2 regions of the Streptomyces bugieae genome follow, and region 2 is predicted to be linked to the other one. Evidence: riboswitches for the same ligand, from Rfam matches in the RefSeq annotation. Region 2 holds a riboswitch; the other holds the start of a gene.
The links. A riboswitch is a leader RNA that binds a small molecule or an ion and turns the genes downstream of it on or off. The one in region 2 is predicted to bind ZMP and ZTP.

Region 1: it holds a riboswitch for ZMP and ZTP, as region 2 does, so the genes downstream of both, V2J85_RS17685 (serine hydroxymethyltransferase) here and V2J85_RS04355 (bifunctional 5,10-methylenetetrahydrofolate dehydrogenase/5,10-methenyltetrahydrofolate cyclohydrolase) in region 2, are expected to answer to the same signal.

The regions. Positions count from the first base shown of each region.
Region 1 is NZ_JAZBJP010000009.1:55,130-69,363, reverse strand. It holds gene V2J85_RS17750 (trypsin-like serine peptidase) at 288-1,454, shown strand; gene pdxR (MocR-like pyridoxine biosynthesis transcription factor PdxR) at 1,488-2,915, opposite strand; gene V2J85_RS17740 (carboxymuconolactone decarboxylase family protein) at 2,986-3,492, shown strand; gene V2J85_RS17735 (isocitrate lyase/PEP mutase family protein) at 3,612-4,355, opposite strand; gene V2J85_RS17730 (carboxymuconolactone decarboxylase family protein) at 4,352-4,801, opposite strand; gene V2J85_RS17725 (carboxymuconolactone decarboxylase family protein) at 4,806-5,264, opposite strand; gene pdxR (MocR-like pyridoxine biosynthesis transcription factor PdxR) at 5,312-6,745, shown strand; gene V2J85_RS17715 (hypothetical protein) at 6,807-7,352, shown strand; gene V2J85_RS17710 (GNAT family N-acetyltransferase) at 7,396-7,938, opposite strand; gene V2J85_RS17705 (hypothetical protein) at 8,007-8,879, opposite strand; gene V2J85_RS17700 (hypothetical protein) at 9,032-9,427, shown strand; gene V2J85_RS17695 (glutathionylspermidine synthase family protein) at 9,445-10,635, shown strand; gene rocD (ornithine--oxo-acid transaminase) at 10,833-12,050, opposite strand; ZMP/ZTP riboswitch at 12,315-12,406, shown strand; gene V2J85_RS17685 (serine hydroxymethyltransferase) at 12,448-13,749, shown strand; gene trpS (tryptophan--tRNA ligase) at 14,053-14,234, shown strand, end outside.
Region 2 is NZ_JAZBJP010000001.1:930,353-944,586, forward strand. It holds gene V2J85_RS04335 (IclR family transcriptional regulator) at 62-865, opposite strand; gene V2J85_RS04340 (bifunctional 3-phenylpropionate/cinnamic acid dioxygenase ferredoxin subunit) at 1,034-1,354, shown strand; gene V2J85_RS04345 (NAD(P)/FAD-dependent oxidoreductase) at 1,351-2,520, shown strand; gene V2J85_RS04350 (SDR family NAD(P)-dependent oxidoreductase) at 2,542-3,360, opposite strand; gene V2J85_RS04355 (bifunctional 5,10-methylenetetrahydrofolate dehydrogenase/5,10-methenyltetrahydrofolate cyclohydrolase) at 3,478-4,332, opposite strand; ZMP/ZTP riboswitch at 4,354-4,441, opposite strand; gene V2J85_RS04360 (hypothetical protein) at 4,503-5,681, opposite strand; gene V2J85_RS04365 (hypothetical protein) at 5,844-6,161, shown strand; gene V2J85_RS04370 (PPOX class F420-dependent oxidoreductase) at 6,363-6,782, shown strand; gene dacB (D-alanyl-D-alanine carboxypeptidase/D-alanyl-D-alanine endopeptidase) at 6,820-8,454, opposite strand; gene V2J85_RS04380 (hypothetical protein) at 8,556-9,011, opposite strand; gene V2J85_RS04385 (TetR/AcrR family transcriptional regulator) at 9,216-9,818, opposite strand; gene V2J85_RS04390 (cytochrome P450) at 9,937-11,127, shown strand; gene V2J85_RS04395 (ferredoxin) at 11,136-11,351, shown strand; gene V2J85_RS04400 (Vgb family protein) at 11,425-12,363, opposite strand; gene V2J85_RS04405 (PE-PGRS family protein) at 12,545-13,291, shown strand; gene V2J85_RS04410 (zf-HC2 domain-containing protein) at 13,480-13,794, opposite strand; gene V2J85_RS04415 (sigma-70 family RNA polymerase sigma factor) at 13,844-14,234, shown strand, end outside.

The sequences.
Region 1 (14,234 bases), on a different contig from region 2:
CAGGACCACCCCCGAGGTCCTGGGCCTCTCCGTCTTCCGCCCCCCGGCCGCTGCCTGCCTCCTGTGGGGGGAGCGCGGGCGGCACTCGGCCCCGCACCGCTGCCGCCGGTGCGGGGCCGTCCGACGTGCGGCGACCCCTCCTGTTATGTCCCCCGGCCTTCCGGCCCTGGCCGTCCCGCGAGCCCTGAGGGGCGGCATAGTAGGGCGCAGTCCGAGACGGGACATGACACACCACACCATGGCGCCGCGTGCCGCGGCCGCCACGCACCGGGGGGACTTCCGCTTCCATGCCTGCCATCCGCCGTTCCACCGCCGCGGCCGCCGCCGTGGCCGCGCTGCTCGCGGTCACCGCCACCGGCTGCGGCCCCAGCGACGACAAGGCCGCCGCGCCCGGCAGTTCGGCCGCCGCCGACCAGAAGGGCCCGGGCGACGGGGGCCTGAAGCTGCCCAAGGGCATGCCGACCAGCATCGACGGCCTGAAGAAGTGGAAGGACGGCGGCTGGAACGACTGGGGCGACTGGGCCCGCAAGGCCTCGGACTTCGCCAACCCGATCATCAAGGACCACTGGAAGGCGGACCGGCTGGCCAAGGCCAAGGCCGCCCCGGAGATCGGGGTGAACGCCACCGGCGTGGGCAGCGGCTCCGCCTCCGACCCCGAGCCGCGGCCGGTCACCGCCGAGCAGGTCGCCCGCCCGTACCACCAGCACATGGCGCCGGTCGGCAAGATCTTCTTCGACAGCCCCAAGGGCCCGATGGTCTGCTCCGGCACGATCGTCGAGGACCCGGCACACCCGGGCAAGTCCAACCTGGTGTGGACCGCCGGCCACTGCGTGCACTCCGGCAAGCAGGGCGGCTGGATGCGCAACATCGTCTTCGTGCCGTCGTACAACGACAACGGCGTCCCGATGAACCAGGTCGGCGCCACCCCCGCCCAGCAGGTCACCCCCTACGGCCGCTTCTGGGCGGACTGGATCACCACCTCCGGTGAGTGGATCAACATGGGCAGCGAGGAGACCGGCAACGGCGGCTCGGCCTACGACTTCGCGGTGCTGCACGTGAAGCCGGAGAACGGCAGCGGCAAGTCGCTCCAGGAGACCGTCGGCGCCGCCGCACAGGTGTGGTTCAACGCCCCCTCCGCCGACGGCATCAGCTCCCTCGACGCGTTCGGCTACCCGGCCGCGCCCCCGTACGACGGCGCGCGGATGATGAACTGCCCGGCCCGCCCCGGCCGGCTGGTCATGCAGCAGGGCACGCCCGCCATGCACCGCATCGGCTGCACGATGACCGGCGGCACCTCCGGCGGCGGCTGGTTCGTCAACCGCGGCGGCAAGCTGACCCTGGTCTCCAACACCTCCATCAGCTCCAACGCCCACACCTGGCTGGCCGGCCCGCACCTCGGCCCCGAGGCGCAGCGGGTCTTCGACGGCATCAGCCGCAAGTTCGCCGGCCAGTAGCCGGCGCCCCGCTCCCTGCGGAGGAACGTCCTCCTACGGCCCCGGCGGCAGCGCCCGGCACAGCGCCGCCAGGGCCGCCGGGAAGGCACTCTCGGACGGGGTGGCATAGCCGACGACCAGGCCGTGCCGGGGCGGCGTCGGCGCCTCCGGATGGCGGTACTCCGACAGTCCGTCGAGGGCCAGACCCTGCCAGCGGGCGGCCCGCAGCGCGGCCCGCTCGTCCGACTCGCCCGAGTTGTCCGGGAGTTGGAGGACGGCGTGCAGCCCGGCGGCGATGCCGGTGACGCGCAGCCCCGGCGCATGGCCGGCCACCGCGGCGACCAGCTGGTCCCGGCGCCGCCGGTAGCGCTGCCGCATCCGGCGGACGTGCCGGTCGTAGGCGCCGGACGTCAGGAACTCCGCGAGGGTGAGCTGGTCGGTGACCCCGGCCCACGCCTCCCGTTCGCCCTTCGCCGCGAGGACCGCGTCGACCAGCCGGCCGGGCAGCACCATCCAGCCCAGCCGCACCGCGGGCGACAGGCTCTTGCTGACCGATCCGAGGTGGATCACCCGCTCCGGGTCCAGTCCCTGCAGGGCGCCGACCGGCCGGCGGTCGTAGCGGAACTCACCGTCGTAGTCGTCCTCGATGACGTAACCACCGCCGGACCGCGCCCAGTTGATGGCGGCGGCCCGGCGGTCGGGGTGCAGCGGGACGCCGGTGGGGAACTGGTGGGCCGGGGTGAGCAGCACCGCCCGCACCTCGTCCAGATCCGTCAACTGCCCGGTGTCCGCGCCGATTTCGTCGACCGCCAGGGGGCGGGTGACGGTGCCGGCCGCGGCCAGGAGCTGCCGGTGGAAGGGCAGGCCGTACGACTCGACGGCGAGCGGACCGGGCAGGACGGCCGGGAACAGCAGCCGCAGGGCGTGCGCGAAACCGGAGCAGACGACGATCCGGCCGGGGTCGGTGCGGACACCGCGGGTGCGCGCCAGATAGTCGGTCAGCGCGCGGCGCAGTTCCGGGCGGCCGCGCGGATCACCGGGCCCGAACGCGTCGTCGGGGGCGGCGGTCAGCGCCCGGCGGGCGGCGGCGACCCAGGCCGTGCGGGGGAACGCGGCGGCATCCGGCTGCCCCTGGAGGAGGTTGTGCCGGGGGCGGGCCGCCGGGGCGCGGTGGGCCGGGGCCCGGGTGGGCGTCAGCGGCTGCGCCCGGTGTGCCACGCGGGTGCCGGAGCCCTGGCGGGCGGTGAGCCAGCCCTCCGCGACGAGTTCGGCGTAGGCGTCGGCGACGGTGTTGCGGGCGAGGCCGAGGTCGGCGGCGAGCGAGCGGTACGGCGGCAGGCGGGTGCCGGGGGCCAGCCGCCCGGACCGTACGGCCTCGCGGAGCGCGCCGAGCAGGGCGGCGCGGCGGCCGCCCGGACCGGTCAGTTCCAGATGCAGATCGGCGCCCAGGCCCGCGGCGGAATTGACCCATGATTCCGACATGGAAATGCACCCTACAGCCGGTCGCCCGGACTCATAGATTCAAGGCATGACGAACACCGCAGGGCATGAGATGACGAACAACGCACCCACCCACGAAGCCGCCGAGGCCGCCGGAACCACCGAAGTCCGCGTCCCCCGGGTCAATTTCGCCAAGGCCGCCCCCAAGGCCTTCCGGGCGCTGATCGGCTTCGACGCCGCGGCCCGTGAGGGGCTGGACCCGGCCCTGGTCGAACTGGTCCAGATCCGGTCCTCGCAGCTCAACAAGTGCGCCTACTGCCTGCACATGCACACCAGCGACGCCCGCAAGGCGGGGGAGAGCGAGGAGCGGCTGCACATGGTCGCCGTCTGGGAGGAGGCGGCGCACTTCTTCACCGACCGGGAGCGGGCGGCGCTGGCGCTCACCGAGGCCGTCACGCTGGTCGCGCACGGCGGGGTGCCGGACGCGGTGTACGAGCGGGCCGCCCGGCACTTCGCGGAGGACGAACTGGCCCGGCTGCTGGCGCTGATCTTCACCATCAACACCTGGAACCGGATCGCGCTCAGCACCGGCAAGGTCGCCGGGACCGACGAACGCTGACGCGGGGCCGGGCGGGGCGGGCGACCCCTGTACGCCCGGGCGGAGCGGGCGACCCCTGTACGCCCGGGCGGAGCGGGCGACCCCTGTACGCCCGCCCCACCGCGTCCGGTTCGTAGCGGCTAGCCCTCCGCGGGCCGCCCGCCCCGCAGCCGTTCGGCCACCTCCGCCAGCGTCGCCATCGCGGCGTGCTGCAGACCGCCGCCGAAGGTGATCCGGGCCGCGCCCAGCGCGCCCAGCTCCTCCGGGTCGGGCCCGCCGGGCACCGCGAGGGCGTTCACCGGGCGGCCGATGGCGGCGGCCAGCGGGGACAGCAGCGCGGGCGGGGCGAGGATCGGGTAGACGCAGTCGGCACCCGCCGCCGCGTAGAGCAGACCGCGGCGCACCGTCTCCGCCGTCTCCCGCTCGCCCTCGACGCCCCGCAGATACGTGTCGATCCGCGCATTGATCACCAGCGCGTCACCGGCCTCGGCCCGTACCTCCGCCAGCCAGGCGGCCTGCTCCTCGGCGTCGCGCAGGGCGCCGGCGGCGTGGTCGCTGTCCTCCAGATTGCAGCCGGCCGCCCCGGCGTCCAGCAGCCGGCCCACCAGTTCCTTCGCGGACAGCCCGTACCCGGCCTCCACGTCCGCCGTGACGGGGACGTCCACCGCCCGCACGATCCGGGCGATCGCGGCGAACATCTCCGCCGGCGGCGTCCGGCCGTCCTCGTGGCCGAGGGAAGCGGCGATGCCCGCGCTGGGCGTGGCCAGCGCCGGGAAGCCGGCGTCCGCGAAGACCCGGGCGGCGGCCGCGTCCCACGGGCCGGGCAGGACCAGCGGCAGCCGCGGGCCGTGGTGCAGCGCGCGCAGCGTCGCGGCGGCGCTCACAGCTCCAGCCCCGGCGGCTGGCGGACCGTGACGTTGACCCGGTTCCAGTTGTTGATCGCGACGACCACCGCGAGCAGATGGGCCAGTTCGCGCTCGTCGAAGTGGGCCGCGGCCCGCTCGTAGACCTCGTCCGGGACGTGGCCCTCGGTCAGGACGGTGACGGCCTCGGTGAACGCCAGCGCGGCCCGCTCCCGCGCCGAGTAGAGATCACCCGCCTCCTCCCACGCCGGCAGCAGATCGATCCGCTGCCGGCCCACCCCGGCCTGACGCAGGTTCTTCACATGCATGTCGATGCAGAACGCGCACCGGTTGAGCTGCGAGGCGCGCAGCACCACCAGCTCGGCCAGGACCGGGTCGTCCAGGCCCTTCTTGGCGGCCGTGGTCAGTGCCAGCTGCGCCTGGTAGAACGCGGGCTGCCGGCCCCAGAACTTCATACGGGCGGACATCGGTTCAGGCCCTCCCCGGGGTCATGCGGGTGGTCACGCCGAAGCGGTTCCAGGCGTTGATGGTGGTGATCAGGGCGATGAGCTGGGCGAGCTCGGACTCCTCGAAGTGGGCCGCGGCCCGCTCGTACACCTCGTCCGGGACGAAGCCCTCCGTGAGGACGGTGACGGCCTCGGTCAGCTCCAGCGCCGCCCGCTCCTTGCCGGTGTAGTACTCCTCGGCCTCCGCCCAGGCGCCGAGCAGATAGATCCGCTCCTCGGTCTCCCCGGCCTCGCGGGCGTCCCTGATGTGCATGTCGAGGCAGAAGGCGCACTTGTTGAGCTGGGACGCCCGGATCTTGACCAGCTCGACCAGCACCGGGTCCAGGTCCTTCTTCGCCGCCGCGTCCAGCGCGATCATGGCCTTGTAGACCTCGGGCGCGAGCTTGGCCCAGTGCATCCGGGGGCCGGTTGATGTCGTCGTCATGGCTACGACGCTACGGCCGCAATGGCGCAGCGGTATGGTCCACTTCCATGGGGAATTCATGGGCCACTTTCGGCCGTGACCTGCATCTGGACCTCACCGGCCCCGGCGGGCTGCGGGCCGCCCTGATCCGCGCGCTGCGGGACGCCGTACGGACCGGACGGCTGACCCCCGGCACCCGGCTGCCCTCCTCCCGCTCGCTCGCCGTGGACCTCGGCATCGCCCGCAACACCGTCGCCGACGCCTACGCCGAACTCGTCGCGGAGGGCTGGCTGAGCGCCCGCCAGGGCTCCGGCACCCGGGTCGCCGACCGGGTACTGCCGCGCACCGCCCCCGCCGTGCGCCGCCCGCACGGCCCGGCCGCCCGCCCCGGCCGGCCGCGCTTCGACCTCACCCCGGGCACCCCGGACGTCTCCGCCTTCCCCCGCACCGCCTGGCTCGCCGCCGCCCGCCGCGCGCTGACCGCCGCGCCCAGCGAGGCGTTCGGCTACGGCGACCCGGCCGGCCGCCCCGAACTGCGCACCGTCCTCGCCGACTACCTCGCCCGGGCCCGCGGGGTCCGCGCCGACCCCGACCGGATCGTCGTCTGCACCGGCTTCATGCAGGGCCTGGCGTTGCTCGCCCGCACCCTGGGCACCGGCCGGCTGGCCGTCGAGTCGTACGGGCTGGACTTCCACCGCGACGTCATCACCCGCGCGGGACTGCGCACCGTCCCGCTCGTCGTCGACGAACGCGGCGCCCGCACCGAGGACCTGGCCGGGCTCGACGACGTCCGCGCGGCCCTGCTCACCCCCGCCCACCAGTTCCCCACCGGTGTCCCGCTGCACCCCGACCGGCGCGCCGCCGCCGTCAACTGGGCGCGGGCCACCGGTGGTTACGTCCTGGAGGACGACTACGACGGCGAGTTCCGCTACGACCGGCAGCCCGTCGGCGCCCTCCAGGGCCTCGACCCGGACCACGTCGTCTACCTGGGCACCGCCAGCAAGAGCCTGGCCCCCGCCCTGCGGCTGGCCTGGATGGTGCTGCCGGACCACCTCGTCGACCCGCTGCTGGCCGTCAAACGCACCGGCGAATGGCAGTCCGGCCAGCTGGAACAGCTCACCCTCGCCGAGTTCCTCTCCTCCGGCGCCTACGACCGGCATCTGCGCGGGATGCGGCTGCGCTACCGCCGCCGCCGCGACCAGCTCGTCGCGGCTCTCGCCGAACGGGCGCCCCACGTCCACGTCTCCGGCATCGCCGCCGGCCTGCACGCCGTCCTCGAACTCCCGCCCGGCACCGAGCAGTCCATCATCCAGGCCGCCCGCTGGCAGGCCCTCGCCCTCGAAGGCCTCACCCGCTTCCACGACCCCACCGCCCCCGACGCCCCACGCGACGGCCTGGTCGTCGCTTACGGCACGCCACCGGAGCATGCGTTCAACGGCGCCCTGGACGCACTGACCAGGGCTTTGCCGCCGGGGTCGGGAGCGGGCCGCGGTCAGGCCTGAGCTCACTTCACCCCAACTCACTTCCGCCACCGACGACTTCTCTCCCAGGTGACCCGATCCCATGAGCGACGCGTACTCCCCGATACCCGAGCTGAACCTGCTCAAGGCATTCGACGACACGTGCACGGACTTCTACTCGCCAGGCTTCGAACTGCGCGCGTACAACCACGGCGTGGGGTGGACCGAGCCGGACAATCCGGATTTCGAGGACCGGGTGATCCCCTTCGCCCAGGCCACTTCGTCCGGATCCCTCTACGCGCTGTGGCGTTGCGACGACCGCGCCGACCTCGCCACCCTGCCCGTCCTCTTTCTCGGTGACGAGGGGGACCTCTACATCACCGCACACGACCTGCGGGAGCTGTTCTGGGATCTCCTCGACGAAGATTCCGGCGAACCCGCTCCTCCCCGCGAGGAGTACCGCGCCACCCGGCAGGCGTATCACACCTGGCTGGAGCGGAACTTCGGTCCCACACCGCCCGCATACGACCGGAGTCCCATGGAGGAGCACGGCTGGCGGTTCGTCGACTGGCTGCTCAGCGTAGGAGAAAGGGACACCGCCGACATCGTCATCGAGAGCCTGGAGCTTCTCGAAATACCTCGCCCTTGATGGCGCCGGCGCCCGGGTTCCCGAAAGGGGCTGGGGGGCCGGGTCACAGCTCCCGCACGAACGAGACCCGGTCCAGTCCCGGTCCGTCGTAGTCCGTGTGCACCGGTGTGCCGTGTTCGTCGGTGTGGTCGCCCGGCTCCAGGTGGAAGCCCATGCGGGTGTGGTACGCGATGGAGGCGCGGTTGTTGGGGCTGGTGATGCAGCGGATCCGGGTGCGGCCGGCCTCGTGCGCGAGGGTGAAGAAGCGTTCGTACAGGGCCCTGCCCACGCCGCCCCGCTTGCCGTCCGGGCAGACGCCGACGAAGTGGATGTACGCCGTCGCCGGGTCGGTCCGGGAGAGGAAGCCGATCAGGAAGGCGTGCAGGGTGCCGTCGGGGCGCTCGACGAGGAAGCTGGTGTCGGCGAAGTGCTGAAGGAAGAGGCGGGGGACGAGCAACTTCCGTTGCAGTGCGCCGGCTTCGCCGCCCAGGCCGCCCCACCAGTCGGCGAGTGCCGTCTGGAGGCGGGGGTGGTCCGACGGCACGGGGTGGCGCAGCGACAGGTCCCCGGGGAGCGGGGCGGGAGAGGGGTGGCCGGCGTGCGTCATGGGTGCGTCATCCTTCGAGCGGATCGGAGGCGGTGAACTCACCCTAGGCACGCCGCGGTTGTCGCGCCCTACCCGTCGACCGCCGGCACCGCGTCCGGGGTCTGTTCCCGTTCCGCCGGTGCCTCCCCGAAGCGGGTCAGGAGGAGTGCGCCGGTGATGGCCAGGGCGAAACCCAGTACCGCCAGCGGGGCCAGGCCCTCGCGGGTGCGGTCGCCGAGCCAGGCGACGCCGACCAGGGCCGGGCCGATGGTCTCGCCGATCACCATGCCCGCGGTGGCGGTGGTCACCGAGCCGCGCTGGAAGGCGGTGGTCAGCAGCAGGAACGCCGCGCCGCCGCCGATCAGCAGGGCGTACGCGGCGGGGTTGGTGAGCAGGGCGAGCGGCGCGAAGTCGTCCAGCAGGCGGACCGCGACCTCCACCACGCCGAAGCCGAAACCGGCGCCCAGGCCGAGCGCCGCGGCCCGGGACCGTTCCGGCAGCCGCCCCGCCAGCGCGCCGGCCGGCAGCAGCGCCACCGCGAACACCAGCGTCGCGATCCGCAGGCCCGGGGTGCCCCGCAGATGGCCCTCCTCGCCGGAGGCCAGCGCCAGCATCGCCAGCCCGCCGCAGACCACCGCCACCGCGGCCCACTCGCCGGGGCGCAGCCGGGTGTGCAGCACCGGCGCGGCGACCACGGCCGTCACCGCGAGGGTCGCCGCGAGCGCCGCCCCGACCGTGTAGATCGGCAGCGCCCGCAGCGCGACCAGCTCCAGCACGAAGCCCAGCCCGTCCAGGGCCAGACCGGCCAGATACCGCCACTGCCCGAGCACCCGCAGCAGCAGCCGCGGATCGACGCCGGAGTCCGTACCCGGCGCGGTGGAGCGCGCGGCGACGGCCTGGAAGACGGAGGCGGTGCCGAAGCACACCGCGGAGGCGAGGGCACAGACCATCCCAAGGAGCATGAAGCGACTGTAGGGGGCCAAGCCGGGAACCGGACGGGGGCCCTCCCGGACAGCGGGCGGGCCCCTTCTAGGCTGACGGGCGCACACCAAGTTCGTTCCCGTCGACGCGCTCACCCGAGTCCGTCCACGGGAGATCACGGGGGAGACGGAAAATGGCCGAGAAAGCACGCCGCCGACTGCGGTCGAGCACGGTGATCCTGGGCGGTATGGGCGCCCTGGCCGCCGCCCTGACGTCCTGCGGCTCGGACCCGGACAAGCGCTGCGTGGACCGCAACAGCTACGACGTCGTCAAGGGCTACCGCGTCGTCGACGCCAAGAACTGCTCGGCGGGCGGCGGCTCGTCCACCGGCGGCTCGGGGACCGGCGGCGCCGGATCCGGTACGTCGGGCCGCGGCAAGCGCCCGGCCGACGCCCAGTGGTACTACGACCCGGACAGCGGCGGCGGCAAGTACGCCGACAACGGCACCTTCAGCCGGACCACGGCCGTCAACCGCGGCGGCTTCGGCTGCTCCGGCTCGCACGGCGGGCACGGCTCCTTCGGCGGCTGAACGGACACCGTACGGCCATGGAACGCCACACCATCGAGCCCCGCCCCGGCTGGCAGCAGACCGTCGAGGCGCAGGGCCTGATCTACCCGCTCACCCGCTACCCGGACGACTCGCTGCGCCCCTACTGGGACGAGAGCGCGTACTACTCCTTCACCCTCCCGGAGGTCGAGGCGCTGGAGGAGGTCGTCGAGGAGCTGCACGGCATGTGCCTGGCCGCCGCCGAGCACATCGTCGCCCACGACCGCTTCGCCGACCTCGGGATCACCGATCCCCGCCTGGCCGCACTGGTCGCCGAGTCCTGGCGCCGGCGCGCCGAACTCCCCTCCCTCTACGGGCGGTTCGACCTGCACTACGACGGCACCGGCCCGGCCAAGATGCTGGAGTACAACGCCGATACGCCGACCTCACTGGTCGAGGCCGCCAGCCCCCAGTGGTTCTGGATGGAGGAGCGCTTCCCCGGCGCCGACCAGTGGAACTCGCTGCACGAGCGGCTGGTCGCGGCCTGGAAGCGGCAGGCCCCGCTGCTGCCGCCCGGCGCCCCGGTGCACTTCGCGCACTCCGCGGGCGACGAGCTCGGCGAGGACCTGATGACCGTCGCCTACCTGGAGGAGACGGCCCAGCAGGCGGGCCTCGCGACCGTCAGCATCCCCGTGGAGGAGATCGGCTGGGACCGGCTCTCGGGCCGCTTCGTCGACCAGCGGCTGCGCTTCGTGCGGGCCTGCTTCAAGCTCTACCCGTGGGAGTGGCTGGCCACCGACGACTTCGGCCCGCACGTCCTGGACACCCTCGACAACGGCGGCGGCACCGGCTCCACCCTCTGGATCGAACCCGCCTGGAAGATGCTGCTCTCCAACAAGGCGCTGCTGGCGATCCTGTGGGAGCTCTACCCCGGCCACCCGAACCTGCTGCCCGCCTACCTGGACGGGCCGCGCGAGCTGGCGCACACCCGCGGCTACGCGGCCAAGCCGCTGCTGGGCCGGGAGGGCGCCGGCGTCACCCTGCACCGGCCGGGCGACGAGCCGGTGCTCCGGGGGCCCGACGACCCGTGCTGCTACCAGGAGTTGGCGCCGCTGCCGGACTTCGACGGCAACCGGGTGGTGCTGGGTGCCTGGGTCGTCGAGGACGAGGCGGCCGGCCTCGGCATCCGCGAGTCGGCGGGACCGGTCACGGACGAGTACGCCCGTTTCCTCCCGCACGTGATCCGCTGACGCGAGCTGACGCGGGCGGACCGGGCTGACGCGGGCTGACGCGGGCGGCCCCGGGGGACCCGCGGGACCCGGGCGGGACGCGTACGCGGTACGGGGCTGGCGCAGCGGGCGGCCAGGGCCTCGCACCCGCCGCCGGCCGCCCGCTGCACGTCCGTCGCCCCCGCACGTCCCCGGCGCGCCGCCCCCACGCCCGCTTCTCACGCCTCCAGGACGTCCCTCAGCCGTTCCAGCCCCCAGTCCAGGTCCTCCTTGCTGATCATCAGGGGCGGCGCGAGCCGGATCGTCGCGCCGTGGGTGTCCTTGACCAGGACGCCGCGCGTCATCAGCTGCTCGGAGACCGCGCGCCCGGTGCCGCGGGACGGGTTGACGTCCACGCCGGCCCACAGTCCGCGGCCGCGCACCGCGTCCACCGTCCCGCCGCCCACCAGCAGCCCCAGCTCGCTGTGCAGGTGCTCGCCCAACTCCGTTGCCCGCTGCTGGTATTCGCCGGTCCGCAGCATCGCGATGACCTCCAGCGCGACCGCGCAGGCGAGCGGGTTCCCGCCGAACGTCGAGCCGTGCTCCCCCGGCGCGAAGACGCCCAGCACCTCGCGCGAGGACACCACCGCCGACACCGGCACCACCCCGCCGCCCAGCGCCTTGCCGAGCACGTACACGTCCGGCACCACGCCCTCGTGCTCACAGGCGAAGGTCCGGCCCGTGCGGCCCAGCCCGGACTGGATCTCGTCGGCGACGAACAGCACGTTCCGCCGCCGGGTCAGCTCCCGTACGCCCGCCAGATAGCCGGGCGGCGGCACCCGTACGCCCGCCTCGCCCTGGATCGGCTCCAGCAGGACCGCGACGGTCCGGTCGTCGAGCGCCGCCTCCATCGCGGCCAGGTCGCCGTAGGGGACGACCTCGAAACCGGGGGTGTACGGGCCGAAGCCGGCGCGGGCCTCGGGGTCGGTGGAGAACGAGACGATGGTGGTGGTCCGGCCGTGGAAGTTGCCGTCCGCGACGACGATCTTCGCCCGGCCGTCCGGGACGCCCTTGACCTGGTAGCCCCATTTGCGGGCGGTCTTCAGCGCGGTCTCCACGGCCTCGGCGCCGGTGTTCATCGGCAGCACCAGTTCCATCCCGCACAGCTCGGCCAGCTGGGCGCAGAAGTCGGCGAACCGGTCGTGGTGGAAGGCGCGGGAGGTGAGGGTGACCCGTTCCAGCTGGGCCCGGGCGGCGGCCAGCAGCCGCGGGTGGCCGTGCCCGAAGTTCAGCGCGGAGTACCCGGCGAGCATGTCCAGGTAGCGCCGGCCCGTCACATCCGTCATCCAGGCACCCTCGGCGGTCGCCACGACCACGGGGAGCGGGTGGTAGTTGTGCGCGCTGTGGGCTTCGGCGGCGGCGAGGGCGGCTGCGACGCCGGGTTCCGTGGACGTCACCGTGACTCCGTTCCGGTAGACCGTACGGGGCGCATGGAGTGAGGTACCCCATATGCCCCTCTATATTGCTCCTCGGGTCGTTCGTCCGGAAGGCGCCGGGGCGGCCGGGGCGGCCGGACAGTGCCGGCACCGGGCCGTGCGGCGTTCCCGGCACCGGGCCGTGGGGCGTTCCCGGCACCGGGCCGTGGGGCGTTCCCGGCGCCGCGCGGTGGGACGGAACGGGTGTTCCCGGCACCGGGCCGCGCGCGGCCGTCTAGACTCGGCGGTGCGCATCGCGACTGGCGTACGGGGAAACGACCCCGAGGGAGCGCTGCGTGGCCACCGCCACGAGGTGTCGCCCCGCCTGGGCACCCCGGGACCACGACCGGACCACCGATCGACCGCCCCGGAGGACGCCATGTCACTTCCGCAGTCCGCGCACCCGCAGTCCGCATCCCTCTCCCATCCCGCGCTGAGCGCCGCCGACCCCGAACTGGCCGCGCTGGTCGGCGCCGAGGAGCAGCTCCAGGCCGACACGCTGCGGCTGATCCCCAGCGAGAACTACGTCTCCGCCGCCGTCCTGGAAGCCACCGGCACGGTCCTGCAGAACAAGTACAGCGAGGGATACCCGGGCCGTCGCTACTACGAAGGCCAGCAGAACATCGACCGCGTCGAGACCCTGGCCGTCGAGCGCGCCAAGGCCGTCTTCGGCGTCGAACACGCCAATGTCCAGCCGTACTCGGGCTCGCCGGCCAACCTCGCCGCCTACCTCGCGTTCGCCGAACCGGGCGACACCGTGCTCGGCATGGCGCTGCCGATGGGCGGCCACCTCACCCACGGCTGGGGCGTCTCGGCGACCGGTACGTGGTTCCGCGGGGTCCAGTACGGCGTGCGCGCCGACACCGCGCTCATCGACTTCGACGAGGTGCGCGAGCTCGCCCGCAAGGAACGCCCGAAGATCATCTTCTGTGGCGGTACGGCCGTCCCGCGCACCATCGACTTCGCCGCGTTCGGCGAGATCGCCCGCGAGGTCGATGCCGTGCTCGTCGCGGACATCGCGCACATCGCCGGGCTGGTCGCGGGCGGCGCCCACCCGTCGCCCGTCCCGCACGCGGACGTCATCTCCACCACCACGCACAAGACCCTGCGCGGGCCGCGCGGCGCGATGCTGATGTCCCGGGCGAGCCACGCCAAGGCCGTCGACAAGGCGGTCTTCCCCGGTCTGCAGGGCGGCCCGCACAACCACACCACGGCCGCCATCGCGGTCGCCCTGCACGAGGCCGCCGCCCCGTCCTTCCGGGAGTACGCGCACGCCGTCGTCGCCAACGCCAAGGCGCTCGCCGAGGCGCTGCTGGCCCGCGGCTACGACCTGGTCTCCGGCGGCACCGACAACCACCTGGTGCTGATCGACCTCACCTCGAAGGACGTCCCCGGCAAGGTCGCGGCCAAGGCCCTGGACCGGGCGGGCATCGTCGTCAACTACAACACCGTCCCCTTCGACCCCCGTAAGCCCTTCGACCCCTCCGGCATCCGCATCGGCACCCCCGCCCTCACCTCCCGCGGTCTGGGCACGGACCGGATGCCGCAGGTGGCGGAGTGGATCGACCGCGGCGTCCAGGCCGCGGCGAAGGGCGACGAGGACGCCCTCACGGTGATCCGCAACGAGGTCGCCGAGCTGATGGCGGCCTACCCGGCGCCGGGGCTGGCTGTCGGGGAGTAGGGGCCAGGGGGATTCCCCGGCCGGGGAATGCCCGGACGCCGGGGATCTCCGACCGCCGGGGATCTCCGACCGCCGGGGATCTCCGACCGCTGGGGAATACCCGCCCCCACCTGCACGTTGTGGCCCCGCAGGGGGCCTCGCCATCCCCTACGGGATGCGTTCGACCACCCCCTGCGGGCCACCGCCCACGTGCCGCCGCCCCCGACGCCGCGGGGCTCCGCCCCGGCCCCCCGGTGGCCCCGCCCCGCCCTCCCCACCCACCGGACGCCCTACCGCCCCCCGCGACCTGAGACAATCGGTCCCATGGCTCTCGATCGTCCTCGCGTGCTCTCCGGTATCCAGCCCACCGCCGGCTCCTTCCACCTCGGCAACTACCTCGGCGCGGTGCGCCAGTGGGTGGACCTCCAGGAGTCCCACGACGCCTTCTACATGGTCGTCGACCTCCACGCGATCACCGTTCCGCAGGACCCGGCGGAACTGCGCCG
Region 2 (14,234 bases):
ACGGCGGCGGGGCCGGAGCTGTGCGCCCCGGCCCCGCCGCCGTCACCCGCCCGTCAGCGGCTCAACAGGCGTATCCCATACGGCGGGAGAGCTCCTCGGCCGCGGAGACGGTGCCCTTGACGACCTCGGGCAGCCGGTCCTCGTCCAGCCGGTACGCGGGCACGGACACGCTGATGGCCCCGATCACCGAGCCGTCGTGCGCCCGCACCGGTGCCGCGACCGCGCGCAGCCCCAGCTCCAGTTCCTCGACCGCCATCGCGAAGCCGCGCTCGACGACCTCCGCCAGTTCGCGGCGCAGTTCCTCGGCCGAGGTGACCGTGCGCTCGGTGAGCCGCGGCAGTTTCCGGCCGAGGACGGCGTCCTGGACCGGCGCCGGCTGGTACGCCAGCAGCGCCTTGCCGCTGGAGGTGGCGTGCAGCGGGGTGCGCCGGCCGAGCCAGTTCTGCGCGGTGACCGAGGCCGGGCCGCGGGCCTGCATGATGTTCACCGCGGCGTCGCTCTCCAGCACGGCGATGTTGACGGTCTCCCCGAGCTCGTCGGCCAGTTGCCGGCAGACCGCGGCGCCCTCCTGGGAGATGTCCAGCCGGACGGCGGCCGCGCCGGCCAGCCGCAGCACGCCGGCCGCGAGGAAGTACTTGCCGCGCTCCTGCTCCTGGCCGACCAGACCGCGGCTCTCCAGCACGCCGAGCAGCCGGAACGCGGTCGATTTGTGCACGCCCAGTTCGTCGGCGACCTCGGTCACCCCGGCCTCGCCGTGCCGGGCGAGGATCTCCAGCACGGTCACCGCGCGGTCCACCGACTGCACGGCGCTCGCCGGTCCCTTCGACGGCCTGCCGTCCGTCCGCCCCTCCACGATGTCCGTCATGTGTTGGTTCTCACCACCTGGCCGCCTGGTAGCGGGTCCGAAATTGAACGGTCGGCAATTCCGGGGAGCGCTTGACGCACCCGTCCCCGGTCTGGATTCTGTTGCGCATAGCGCTCCATCGTGCGCAACGTGAAACTCGATGATACCGAAGAGTAACAGGGGGGTCCCGTGATTCCTGTCTGCCACCTTGCCGACCTGCCCGCAGGCGAGTCCGTACGCATCGACACCGCACCTCCGATCGCCGTCTTCAACGCCGACGGGCAGCTGTACGCCATCGACGACACCTGCACCCACCAGGACGCCTCGCTCGCGGACGGCTGGCTGGAGGGGTGTCTGGTCGAATGCCCGCTGCACGCCGCTTCATTCGATCTCCGCACCGGTGCGCCCACCTGTCTGCCCGCCCGCCGGGCCGTGCGGACCCATCCGGTGACCGTCGAGGACGGCATGATCTACGTGCACCACGTCGCCGAGGAGGGCACCGCCGCATGAAGTCGGTCGCTGTCATCGGGGCCTCGCTGGCGGGTCTGTACGCCGCCCGGGCCCTGCGCGCCGAGGGGTTCGACGGCCGGCTGGTCATCGTCGGGGACGAGCACCACCGCCCCTACGACCGGCCGCCGCTGTCCAAGGACTTCCTCACCGGCACCACCGGCCAGGACCAACTCGCCCTGGTCGACGCCGAGGAGACCGCCGAACTCGACGCCGAGTGGCTGCTCGGCACCCGGGCCACCGGCCTGGACACCGCCGCCGGCGCGGTACTGCTGGACCACGGCCGGCCGCTGACCGCCGACGGCGTGGTCCTCGCCACCGGCGCCACCCCGCGCCGCCTCCCCGGCCCGGCACCCGCCGGAACCCACACCCTGCGCACCCTGGACGACGCCCGCGCCCTGCGTGCCGACCTGACCCGGGGCCCGGTCCGCGTCGTCGTCATCGGCGCCGGATTCATCGGTGCCGAGGTCGCCTCATCCTGTGCCGCCCTCGGCCATGACGTCACCGTGGTCGAGGCCGCCCCGCTCCCGCTCCTGCCGCAACTCGGCGACGAGATGGCCCGGATCTGCACCGCGCTGCACGCGGACCACGGCGTCACCCTGCTGACCGGCACCGGCGTGGCCGCCCTGCACGGCGCCGGCGCCGACCCCCGTGTCACCTCGGTCGAGCTGTCCGACGGCCGCCACCTGCCCGCCGACGTGGTCGTCGTCGGCATCGGCGTCCGGCCGCACACCGACTGGCTCGCCTCCTCCGCGCTGCCCCTCGACGACGGCGTGGTCTGCGACGCCGGCTGCGTCACCGCGCTGCCCAACGTCGTCGCGGTCGGCGACGTCGCCAGGGTGGCCGGCGTCCGGGCCGAGCACTGGACCAGCGCGACCGAACAGGCCACGGTCGCCGCCCGCAACCTCCTCGCCGGCCGCACGGTCGCCACCCACCGGGCACTCCCCTACTTCTGGTCCGACCAGTACGGCGTCCGCATCCAGTTCGCCGGCCGCCGCGGGCCCGACGACACCCCGCGGATCCTCGAAGGCTCCCCCGACGACCGCAGCTTCCTGGCCTGTTACGAACGCGAGGGCCGGACCACCGCGGTGCTCGCCCTCAACCGCCCCCGCCCGTTCATGCGGCACCGCCGCGACCTCGCCCGCGCCACCCAGCCGGCCACCACCTGACCTCCGCCCGGGCCCCCGGGGTCAGGAGGCCGGGGTGTCGCGGGGGTCGATGCGGTACGAGAAGGCGGCGCCGCCCGTGTCGAAGGCCGTGGCGCCGCCGTCGACGGTGAGGACGGCGCCGTTGACGAAGGACGCCGCCGGGGAGAGGAGCCAGACGATCGCCTCGGCGACCTCCTCCGGCTCGCCGGGGCGGCCGGCCGGGAGGAGCCGGGTGGCCTCCTCGTACGCGGCGTCGATCCCGTCCGGCAGGCCGGCCTCCTCGGCGAAGCGGGCCATCCGGCGGTCGGCCATCTCCGTACGGACCCAGCTGGGGCAGACGATGTTGGCACGCAGGCCGTCCCGGCCGTAGTCGACGGCGAGCGAGCGGCAGAGCTGGAGCAGCGCCGCTTTCGACGTCGCATAGGCGGCGTTGGCGGTGCCGTTGCGCAGCGCGGAAACGGAGGCGACCGCGACGACCGCGCCACGGGAGGCCAACAGGTGTGGCAGGGCGGCGCGTTGGAGGAGGAAGGCGCCGGTGAGGTTGGTGGACATGACGGTGTGCCAGTCCTCCAGCGAGATGTCCCCCACCGAACCGCTGCGTCCCACACCGGCGTTGACGACCAGTCCGTCGATCCGGCCGTAGGCGGACACCGTGGTGTCGACGAGGTCCTGTACGGACTCGGGGTCGGCGGTGTCGGAGGGGTGGGCCAGCGCGCCGGTCTCCTCGGCGAGGCGGCGCAGCGGTTCCGGGCGGCGGCCGGAGATCACCACGTCGTGCCCGGCCGCCCGCAACAGCCGCGCCGTGGCGGCGCCGATGCCGGTGCCGCCGCCCGTCACGACCACCACTCGCCGTTCCGTCATGCCGTTCCCGCCTCCCCGATGATCAACTGCCGTCTCGTGATCATACGTTCGGCGGGGGTGCCGGGACCGCACGCTTTCGGCCCTTTGCGCACGGGCCGCCCTCGGGGCCCTCCCGGGTCAGGCCCCCTTCAACTGGCGGGCGGCGGCGTCGACGGTTTGGGTGAGGAGGGTGGCGATGGTCATGGGGCCGACGCCGCCGGGGACCGGGGTGATCAGGGAGGCGCGGGTGGCGGCGGAGTCGAAGTCGACGTCGCCGATGTTGCCGGGGTTGTAGCCCGCGTCGATGACGACCGCGCCGGGCTTGATGTGGTCGGCGGTGAGGAGGCGGGGCCGGCCGACCGCGGCGATCAGGATGTCGGCCTGGCGGGTGTGGGCGGCGAGGTCGGTGGTGCGGGAGTGGCAGTACGTCACGGTGGCGTTGCGGCCGAGCAGCAGCATCCCGACCGGCTTGCCGAGGATCGCGCTGCGGCCGACCACGACGGCGTGCTTGCCGGCCGGCTCGACGCCGTAGTGGTCGAGCAGCCGGAGGATGCCGCCGGGGGTGCAGGAGGCGAAGCCCTCGGCGCCGAAGCTCATGGTGGCGAAGGAGTGGTAGGTGACGCCGTCGACGTCCTTCTCCGGGGCGATGGCCTCGAAGGCGGCGCGCTCGTCGATGTGCGGCCCGACCGGGTGCTGGAGGAGGATGCCGTGCACCTCGGGGTCCTGGGAGAGCGCGGTGAGGGTGTCGACCAGTTCGCCGGTCGTGGTGGCGGCGGGCAGGGCCACGTGCCGGGAGCGGATGCCGGCCTTCTCGCAGCGGTTGCGCTTCATCCGGACGTACGTCTCCGAGGCGGGGTCCTCCCCCACCAGGACGGTCGCGAGGCACGGGGCCTGGCCGGTCCGCTCGGTGAGGGCGGCGGCGCGCTCGGCGGCCTGCTCGACGATCTGGCGGGCCAGCGCGGTGCCGTCCATGAGGCGGGCGGTCGGGGACATCGGGTACTCCTGAGCGTCGTCGTCGATCGCCCAGGCGCGCGGCAGTGGCCCTGTCGGCCGGGCCGCTCCCCGGTGGTACTCCACCCAAGCGCCAGTCACGGCCCGCCGTCCACTCTAGACGACGGCTCACCCGTGGGGGTGAGGAGCCGCGGGTGGGACGGGCGGTCCGGTCAGGGGGCTCCGTGGCCGGGTGCGGACAGGGGTGGGGTGGTGGGGGTGGTGGCCTCCCACTGGCTGAGGATGCCGTCCCAGTCGTGCTGGGCGGCGGTGATGGCGTTGGCGTCCCAGGTGGGGGCGGCGGGCGGCGGGGACTCGTACCCCGGGTACTCCTGGTGGTCCTGGTAGCCGGGGTGGTGCTCGTGCCCGTGGTGGGCGTGCTGGCCGTTCTGGGTGGGGTGGAGGGTCTGAACGGTCTGGGTGGTCTGGGTGTCGTGAGGGTGCTGGTGGGCCTGGTGGCCGTGGTGGTTCTGGTGGGTGGGGTACTGGTGATAGCCGGTGGACGGGGACGAGGCGCCGTACTGGGGGTGCTGCGGGTGCTGGGGGTGGCTCGTCGCGTAGGACTGGTACTGCTGGTACGGCTGCTGTTTCCAGGTGTCGTGCTCGTACTGCTCCCAGGCGGGCCGGTCGGCGCGTTCACGCCAGGCCGTCGGGCCCGTGTCGGCCGACGGGGAGGGCTGGAGGGTGGCCATTCTTCGGTGCCGGCCGGTGCGGTCGGGCGGCGTGGCCGGGGCGGGGCGGGTCTCCGTGGAGAGCTGCTGGGCGCGGGCCACCAAGAGGCGTACGTCCAGGCCGAGTTCGGTGGCGAGTGCGGTGAGGTCGACCCCGGTGTGCCAGCTGGTCATCAGGACCGCGTCGAGGGCCGGCGCCCAGACCGGGTCGTGGGTGACCGGGGAGGCGCCGGACGGTGCGGCGGGGGTGCCGGGCGTGGTCCCGGCCGGGGCGGGCCGGTCCGCCGTGGGCCGGTCCGCGGCGGGCTGTGCCGGTGCGGGGCGGGCGGCGGCCGGCGCGGCGGGCGGCTGGGCGGGGGCCGGCTCGCGTACCGTGGTCTGTTCCCGCGCCGGGGACTGTTCGTGCGCGGGGGGCTGTTCGGCGAGCAGGCTCTTGGCGACCGCGCGGGCGTCGTCCTTGCCCACCGTGCGGCGGGCCAGCCGCACTTCGCGCTCGTCCAGGCCGAGCAGGTCCGCCACCACCGCGTCGCTGCCGACGGTCACGGCGAAGGCGGCCAGGGTCCGGGACCGGCGGGCCTCGGCCTCGTCGAGGAGTCCCTGCGTCCGGCGGACCTCGTCATCGCTGCTGCAAAACGCCTGTGCGAGTACCGCGTGGCGCTCCCACAACTCCCTCGGTTCCATGACAGCGACAACGTTTTTTCGTCCGGATTGGACCGCTTCCCGGCAATAGATCACTGCATGAGGTGATATTCGAGGGAGTTAACCCCCTGCCTCCGGGACTCATGTGCGGGCAGCCGCAAAAATACGCAGTGACCCCAGGCCGGAAGAATCGTTTCTACGGCCATGAGCGCCCCTACCTCCGGCACCGTCGCAGGTCACGGTCACACGTTCCTCCCCCGTCCCGCGTCCACGCCACGCTGGATCACCGCGGAGATCACCCGGCAGACCCCGGTCTACGCGGCGCTGGTGCGCCTCTGGACGGAGCGCGCGGCCACGGTACCCGGAGTCGCCGATCCGGAGTGGCAGCGGCTGGTCTCCTACCGGGCGCTGATGGAGGAGACCGAGACCGCGCTCACCGCGCTGCGGCCGCACCGTGCGCCCGACGTACTGCCGTCGAGGCGGCAGGTGCCGGCGGCCCGGCCCGCGCACCAGGACGCCTGAGCCGCGGCCGGCGCGGCGCCGCACCCGCGGACCGCGGAAGCGGTCCGCCGTGTTGACGCCGGATTCCGCCCGGCCGCAGGGCCGCACCGCCGGGTGTCCCCGCGGTGCCGCGCGAGGCGGCCCCACGGCCCTCCGTCGGGTCCGGGCCCGGGCCGGGCAGAAGCATGATCAGGAATCCGCCACGAACCGATGAGGGCACAGATGTCGAGACCACCGCTTCCCGAATCCGCCACCGCCATGCTGGCCAAGCCCAACCCCTCGGTGATCACCACCCTGCGGTCCGACGGCCAGCCGGTGTCCACCGCGACCTGGTACCTCTGGGACGACGGCCGGGTGCTGGTCAACATGGACGAGGGCCGCAAACGGCTCCAGCACCTGCGCCACGATCCGCGGGTGACGCTGACCGTGCTCGACGAGGGCAACTGGTACACCCATCTGACCCTGATCGGGCGGGTGGCCGAGCTCCGGGACGACGAGCGGCTGACCGACATCGACCGGCTGGCGCAGCGCTATCTGGGCAAGCCGTATCCGCAGCGGGACCGGCGCCGGGTCAGTGCCTGGATCGAGGTCGAGCGCTGGCACGGCTGGGGCAGCCTGAAGGACAGCAGCCAGGCCGGATGAGGGCGCGGCCGGGCGGCCGGCCCGGTGGGTCCGGCCGTCAGCCGATGCGCTGCTGGAGCTGGGCGGCAACGGTGGCGACGTCGTCGCCGATCGCCAGGACGCCGTTGACGTCCGGTGCCGACGCGCCGTTGACGCCGGCGAAGAAGACGTCGAACCGGCCCTTGCCGCGCTCCAGGTAGCCGGCGACGGTCTCGACGCCCACGGCGATGCGGTGGTTGAGGTCGTCGGCGCCGGCCACGGTCCCGGTCTTGGCGAAGACCTTGCCGCGGGCGGGGCAGTGCCGGCAGCTGTCCGCGAGGGTGCCGTCGACACCCAGGACGGGCAGCGCCTCGCGGAAGCGCCGTGCCTCGGGGGTGCGCTGCCAGTACGCCAGGATCTGGGCGAGGGCGCGCGGCGTGGTGCGGTCGGCCGGATCGCCGCCCCGGCCGTCGGCGAGCTGGACGGCCCGGCGGTCGACCCCGGCCCGGTCGAGGAACTTGGCGAGCACGGGGAACCCGTCCTGGCAGTCGGTGCTCCCCTGGTGGGTGGCCATCAGGCAGAGCGCGAGGTTCGCGCCGAGGTTGTGGCTGACCTTGAGGATGAGTTCGGCGTACTCGGCGTAGGGCGGGGAGGTGTAGCGGGCCACCGTGGTGGCGCCCCGGTAGGAGCGGGGCAGCCGGGCGGCCGGGTTGGGGCCGACGGACGGTGCGGTGACCTGGACGCCGGCCCGGGCCAGCGCCTCGATCAGGGCGGTGCGGCCGAAGACGTTGGGGTCCTTGACGGGGGCGATGCGCAGGACTGGGGCGGAGCCGGCGGCGATGGTGCCGGTGAGGCGGATGCGGGTGCCGTCGGGGGAGGTCGTGACGGTGATGTCGGCGGGTGTGCCGGCCGCGACGGTGCGGACGGCGGAGGTGACCCGGTAGGGCGCGACCTTGGGGCGCACCTCCAGGCCGGCGGGGGCGCCCGGGCCGCTGCCGGGGGTGGTCAGCAGGTCGATGACGTTGTCGTTGACGATGAGCGGGGTGGGCACGGGGTCGAGTGCGGGGTCGGGGCGGAACAGCCGCGGGTCGACGACCACGTCGCCGACGACCCGGCGGATGCCCGCCGCCCTTACCTGGCGGGCGAGTTGGTCGAGGCCGGCCAGCGGGTTCTGCGGGGTGAGGGTGGCGCCGGGGATGACGTTGGCGTAGGTGTGGTCGACGGTGGTGTAGGCGACGGTGCCGTTCTTGCGGGTCCGGCCGCCGAGGGTCAGATCGCCCTGGGCGACCAGGTCGAGGTCGCCCCTGAGGGTGCCGTTGCGACGCCGTCCGACGGCGTACACCGGGGTGACGAAGCGGTGGCCGCTGCCCAGGGTGTGCCAGGCGCCGCTGACGCTGAAGAGCTTCGCGGTGGATCCGGGCAGGAAGAACTGGTCGGCGTAGCGGGACCGGATCACCTTGCCGGTGCGCGGGTCCTGCTGGAACAGGCCCCACTGGGCGTGCCGGTAGGCGGGTTTGCGCAGCACGGCGGCGGTGCGCGGGTCGAGGCCGCCCCGGTCGGCGGGCGCGCCGGTGGCGGCGCCGGTGGGCGTGCCCGTGGGCGTCGGTGGCGTCTCCCGGACGAGACCGGTGAGGACGATGCCCGCGGACAGCAGGAGGGCCGTGGCCACAAGGGTGCGCCGGCGGTTCCTGCTGCGGATGGCGGATGGTGACATGCAGACTCCGGGGAAAGGGGCGCGGACCGCCGCCGGTTGAGCATGCAGGAGGCCCGGGAGGTGTTTTCCCGGGCCTCCTGCGCGTGACTGCCTGACGGGGATCAGAGGAGCCCGAGCAGGCCGAGGCCCAGCAGGCCGCCGCGGCCGTAGCCGTCGCGGCCGTAGCCGTCGCGGCCGTAACCGTCGCGGCCGTAACCGTCGCGGCCGTAGCCCCGGTCGAATCCGTCGTACCCGTCGTTGCGGCCGTAGCCGTAGCCGTCGCGGCGGCCGTCGCGGCCGAAGCCGTCGTAGCCGTCGTGGCCGCCGTGCCCGAAGCGGCCCTTGCCCTTGTGGCCGCCCTTGTGGCCGGCCTTGTGACCGGCCTTGTGACCGCCGTGGTGTCGGTTGTGATGCCGGTTGCCGTGGTGGCCCTCGTCGCAGCGCTGCGAGGAGCACAGGGGGCTCTGGGCGCTGCTGGGGGGTGCGGTCGCGGCGGTGGCGGCGCCGGCCGTCGGCACCACGAGGGCAGCCGCGGTCAGGCCGGCCACTGCGAGGCCGCGAGGGATCGAACGGAGCATGTTTCCACCTTCACTCGACTCTGCAGAAAATGAATATTCTCCGCATATGCGACGATAAGGAGGGTTTTACCCCTTGACCTGTGACGCGCCGAGGAATCACCGGAACGCAGTATGAAATTGGGCAAACCGCACGAAAGCCTCCACGCGAATTCCGGGCGCGCACCGGAGGGCCGCCTCGCACCTTCTCCCGCGCGCCCTCCCCTGTCAGTCCGTCACGCCGTCCGCCGGGAGGTCCTCCAGCAGGTGCCGCAGCGCTCCGACGGCGAGCCTGCAGACCGTGTCGGGGTCGGCGCTCGCCAGCGGCTCCTTGCCGACCACCACCCGCATCAGACCGATGCCCAGCAGCCAGGACAGCGCCAGGTCACCGCGCAGTCCGCCGTCGTCGGACGCCGAGAGGGTGGCGAGCACCTCGGCGTACTCCTCCCCCAGTCCGCGCAGCGCGTCCGCGATCTCGTCGCTGCCGCCGATGGAGCGCAGGCACACCTCAAGGGAGCGGTCGGCGCCCGGGCCGCCGCCGGCGAGCATGCCGCGCAGCGCGACCTCGAACAGCCGGTCGGCGGGGGTGGTCCGCAGCTGTTCCTGTCCGCCGCGCGCCATCACCTCGCCGAACAGCGCCTTCTTGGTGCCGAAGTAACGGAACAGCAGAGCCTGGTTGGCGCCCGCGCGGGCCGCGATGTCCCGTACCGTCGCCCGCTCGTACCCCCGCTCCGCGAACAGCTCCGCCGCGGCGTCCAGCAGCCGCCGCCGGGTGCCCTGGGCGTCCCTGCGGCAGGTGCCGTCCATGCCGTGCTGGGAGGTCTCCCCCATCGTCGCGTCACGCTCCTCTCCGTCGGCCCGTCACGATGACGGCGCCGATGCGTCGTTGACCGCCCCCGGGGAGCGGCATACCGTTATGTAAGCAGGTGCTTACACAAGGGAGGTCACCTTGACCACAGCCGACACAGCACCCCTCTCCTACCCCTTCAATGTCGCCGAGAGCCTCGACCTCTCGGACGCGTACGAGCAGGTCCGCAACAGCCCGGGACTGCTGAAGGTACAGCTGACCTACGGCGAGCCGGCCTGGCTCGTCACCCGTTACGCGGAGGCCCGGTTCGTCCTCGGCGACCAGCGCTTCAGCCGTGCGGAGAGCGCCAACCACGACGAGCCCCGGCAGTCCGAGGGCCGCCGGGACAGCGGCATCCTGGGCATGGACCCGCCGGACCACACCCGGCTGCGCACCCTGGTCGCGAAGGCCTTCACGGTCCGTCAGGTCGAGAAACTCCGGCCGCAGGTACGGCAGTTGACCCACGAGCTGCTCGACGAGCTGGAGGCCGCCGGGCCGCCGGCCGACCTCGTGGACCGCTATGCGCTGCCCATCCCCGTCGCGGTGATCTGTCGGCTGCTCGGCGTACCGGAACAGGACCGTCCGAAGTTCCGGGCGTGGAGCGATGCCGCGCTGTCGACCAGCTCGCTGACGGCCGAGGAGTTCGATGCCAACCGGGACGAACTCCGCGCCTACATGGGGCAGTTGATCGAGGAGCACCGGCGCGCCCCGCGGGACGATCTGATGACCGCGCTGATCGACGCCCGGGACACCGGCGACCGGCTCTCGGAGCTGGAGCTCGTCGACCTGTGCGTCGGGATCCTGGTCGCCGGGCACGAGACCACCGCCACCCAGATCCCCAACTTCGTGCTGGCACTGCTGGACCACCCGGACCAACTGTCCCTGCTGCGCGAGCGGCCCGAGCTGATCGGCGGCGCCGTCGAGGAATTACTCCGGTTCGTCCCGCTCGGCAGCGGCGCCGGCCAGGCCCGCTACGCCACGGAGGACATCGATGTCGGCGGCACGCTGGTGCGGGCCGGCACGCCCGTCCTGGTCGCGGTCGGCGCCGCCAACCGCGACGCGCTGCGCTTCGACGCGCCGGGCACGCTGAACATCACCCGGACCGGCAACCAGCACCTCGGCTTCGGTCACGGCGTCCACCACTGCCTGGGTGCCCCGCTGGCCCGGCTGGAACTCCAGGAAGCGATCGGCGCCCTGATCACCCGCTTCCCGAAGCTCCAGGTGGCCGGCGACATAGAGTGGAAGACCCAGATGCTGGTGCGCGGCCCCCGGGTCCTGCCGGTGGGGTGGTGAGTGCCCCGATGACGTGGGAGATCGAGATCGATCCGCAGCTGTGCATGGCGTCGGGCTCGTGCGCCGCCATCGCACCGGACCTCTTCGTCCTCGACGGCGCGCACGCCCGGCCGCCGCACGACCGGATCGAGGAGGACGAACGCGCCCTGGACGCGGCCGACGTCTGCCCCGCCATGGCGATCACCGTACGGGCCGCCGGGAAGGTCCTCGGACCGCGCCCGTGAGGCGTCGCCCGCCGGACGGCACCGGTGGGGCACGGCCGGCGGCCGCGCCCCACCGGGACGTTCGCGCGATGCCTCATGCGGCCGGTGTGCGCGCCGGCTCGAACCGGGCTATCTGCCCGGTCTCCAGGGCGACGTAGAGCGCACCGTCGGGGCCGAACGCCAGGCCGTGCGGCTCCGCTTCACGGTCGGGCAGGTCGTACTCCCGGATGTGGCCGTCCGGTGTGAGGTGACCGATGCGGCCCGCGGCCCATTCGGTGAACCAGCAGCCGCCCGCGGGGCCGGCGGTGATGGCATGGGGCCGGGCCGCGCGGTCCGGGAGGGGGAACTCGTCGATCCGGCCGTCCGTCGTGATGCGGCCGATCTGCCCCGCACCGATCTCGACGAACCAGAGGGCGCCGTCCGTACCGCAGGTGATGCCGACCGGTCCGGCGGCGTCGGTCGGCAGCGGGTGGAGGGTGATCGCACCGTCGAGGCCGATCCGGCCGATCGCGTTGGCCTGGTTGAGCGTGAACCACAGCGCGTCGTCCGGCCCGGCGGCGAGGGCCGACGGGAACGCCCCGGTCACCGGCAGCGGGAACTCGGTCACCCGGCCGTCGTCCGGGGTGAGGCGGCCTATGCGGTCGCTGTGCATCTGTGTGAACCATAGCGCGCCGTCGGCGGCGGCCGCGATGCCGAACGGGCCGCTGTCCGGGGTCGGCACGGCGAACGACGTGGCCTCTCCGGTGACCGTGATCCGCCCGATCCGGTGGTCCCGGGCACGGGTGAACCACAGGGCGCCGTCGGGTCCGGGCGTGATGAGCGACGGCCCGCAGGTCGGCACGTCGAGGGCGTACCGGTCGAGCCGACCGTCGGGCGTCAGCCGCCCGATCCCGCCCGCGTGGACCAACGTGAACCACAGCGCGCCGTCGGGGCCGGCGGCGATCGCGTACGGACCGGCGGCGGCGTCGGAGACGGATATCCGGGTGAGGGAGGTGGAGGGGATGTCGGGGCCGGAGGTGGGACGTTGGGGCACAGGTCTCCTGTTATCGATTACGACTTACTGCTACTCCAGTTGCGTTAGCAGTAGAGTGCCATGAAGTGGCCGGACCGGCAAGGCATTTCGCGAAGAGGGCTCGGTAAGGATTCTGACGGGCCGTCACAACGGTGACCCGGGCGTTCCGGCGTCGGAGGCGGGGTGCGACGATGGGCCCGTCATGGTTGCGGGGCAGGTACTCAGGGGGCTTCGGGCCGCGGTGTTCGCCGTGGTCTGTGTGCTGCTCGCCGCGCTGGGTCACTCGGTGATGTCCGGTGCGGCGGTGCCCGTGTGGATGCTGCTCGCGGCCGGCGCGGCCACCACAGCCGGCGCCTGGTGCGTCGCGGGCCGGGAACGCGGGCCGCTGCTCGTCGGCCTGCTGACCGTCGGCACCCAGACCGCCCTGCACAGCGCCTTCTCCCTCGGCCAGGCGATGGCCCGTTCCGGTGGGGGGCAGGTGCCGCTGGTCCGGCAATGGACGGACAACTTGCTGTGCGGCCCCGAGGAACTGCCGGCCTCCGGGGGCGATGCCGCGGAGATGATGCGGCTGATGCACCGCCAGATGGCCGCGATGCCAGGGATGTCCGACGGAACCCCCGACATGGCCGGGATGCCGGGCATGGCGGGGATGGCGCATCCGGGCGGTGCGGCGCACGGCAGTGCGGCCGGCATGGTCGCGGCCCACCTCCTCGTCGCGCTGCTCAGCGCCTGGTGGTTGTGGGGCGGTGAGCGGGCCGCCTTCCGCCTCGTCCGCAGCGTGTCGGCCCGGCTGTTCGCGCCGCTGGCGCTGGTGCTGCGGATCGTCCTGCCCGACGTGCCGCCCGCCGTGCGCGCCGCGCGTCAGGAGCCGCGCCGGGCGGTGCGCAAGCTTCTGCTGGCCCACGCGAGGTCGCTGCGGGGTCCGCCGCACGATCCGGCTGTCCGCTGACAGCACGGTCGAATTCCCGAGCCGGGGACGGGCGCCGGGCGCGCCTGATGTCCCCGCTCCGACTTCACCGGTCACCGCCGTGTGCGGGGACCGGGTCATGCGAAGGACTCCAGATGATGAATCGTGTCCGGATGCCGGTGGCGACGCCGCGCGTGTCCGTGACCGGCGTGCGGGGCGCCCAGGCGGCCTCAGCCCGCGGCGGTACCTCCGGTCTGCCCCTCCTCGTAGACGCAGACGACTCCACTCGGCCACTCGGGGCGCGAGCGCAATCCGGCGAGCAGCGCCTCCAGGGTCGCCGGGTCGCCCCCGGCTTCCGGGGCCTCCGCGGCCTCCGCGCCCGCGTGCGCGACCCGCGCCGACAGGGCCCGGGCCTGTGCCTCCCAGCGCCGGCACTCGGCGCAGCCGGCGAGATGGTCGTCGAGCAGACCTGGCGTCAGGCCGGATGGCAGCTCCTCCCCGTCGAGGCGGGCGGAGAGGGCCGTACGGAGGGGCGCGCAGTGCATACCGCCATCCTCTCCGAAGCGCGGACCGGTGGCGAGGGGCGGTCGCGGAATGCGGGATGACGAGGCGGTGACCGGCTGGGCGCTGGCCGCCCGGACCGGTGACGAGCGGGCCGTCGAGCAGTTCGTCCGGGCCACCCAGCTCGACGTGCGGCGCTATGTGACGCATCTCAGCGGCGATCCGCAGGCCACCGACGACCTGGTGCAGGACACCTATGTGCGGGCGCTGCGCAGTCTGCCGCGGTTCGAGGGCCGGTCGTCGGCCCGAACCTGGCTGCTGACCATCGCCCGGCGGGTGGTGGCGGACCGGTTCCGGTCGCATGCGGTGCGGCCGCGGCTGGCCGCGACCGACGACTGGCAGGCGGCGGCGGAGCGGGTGCAGCCGCGCGGGCTGCCCGGCTTCGACGAGGGCATCGCGCTGACCGGGCTGCTGGCGGCGCTGG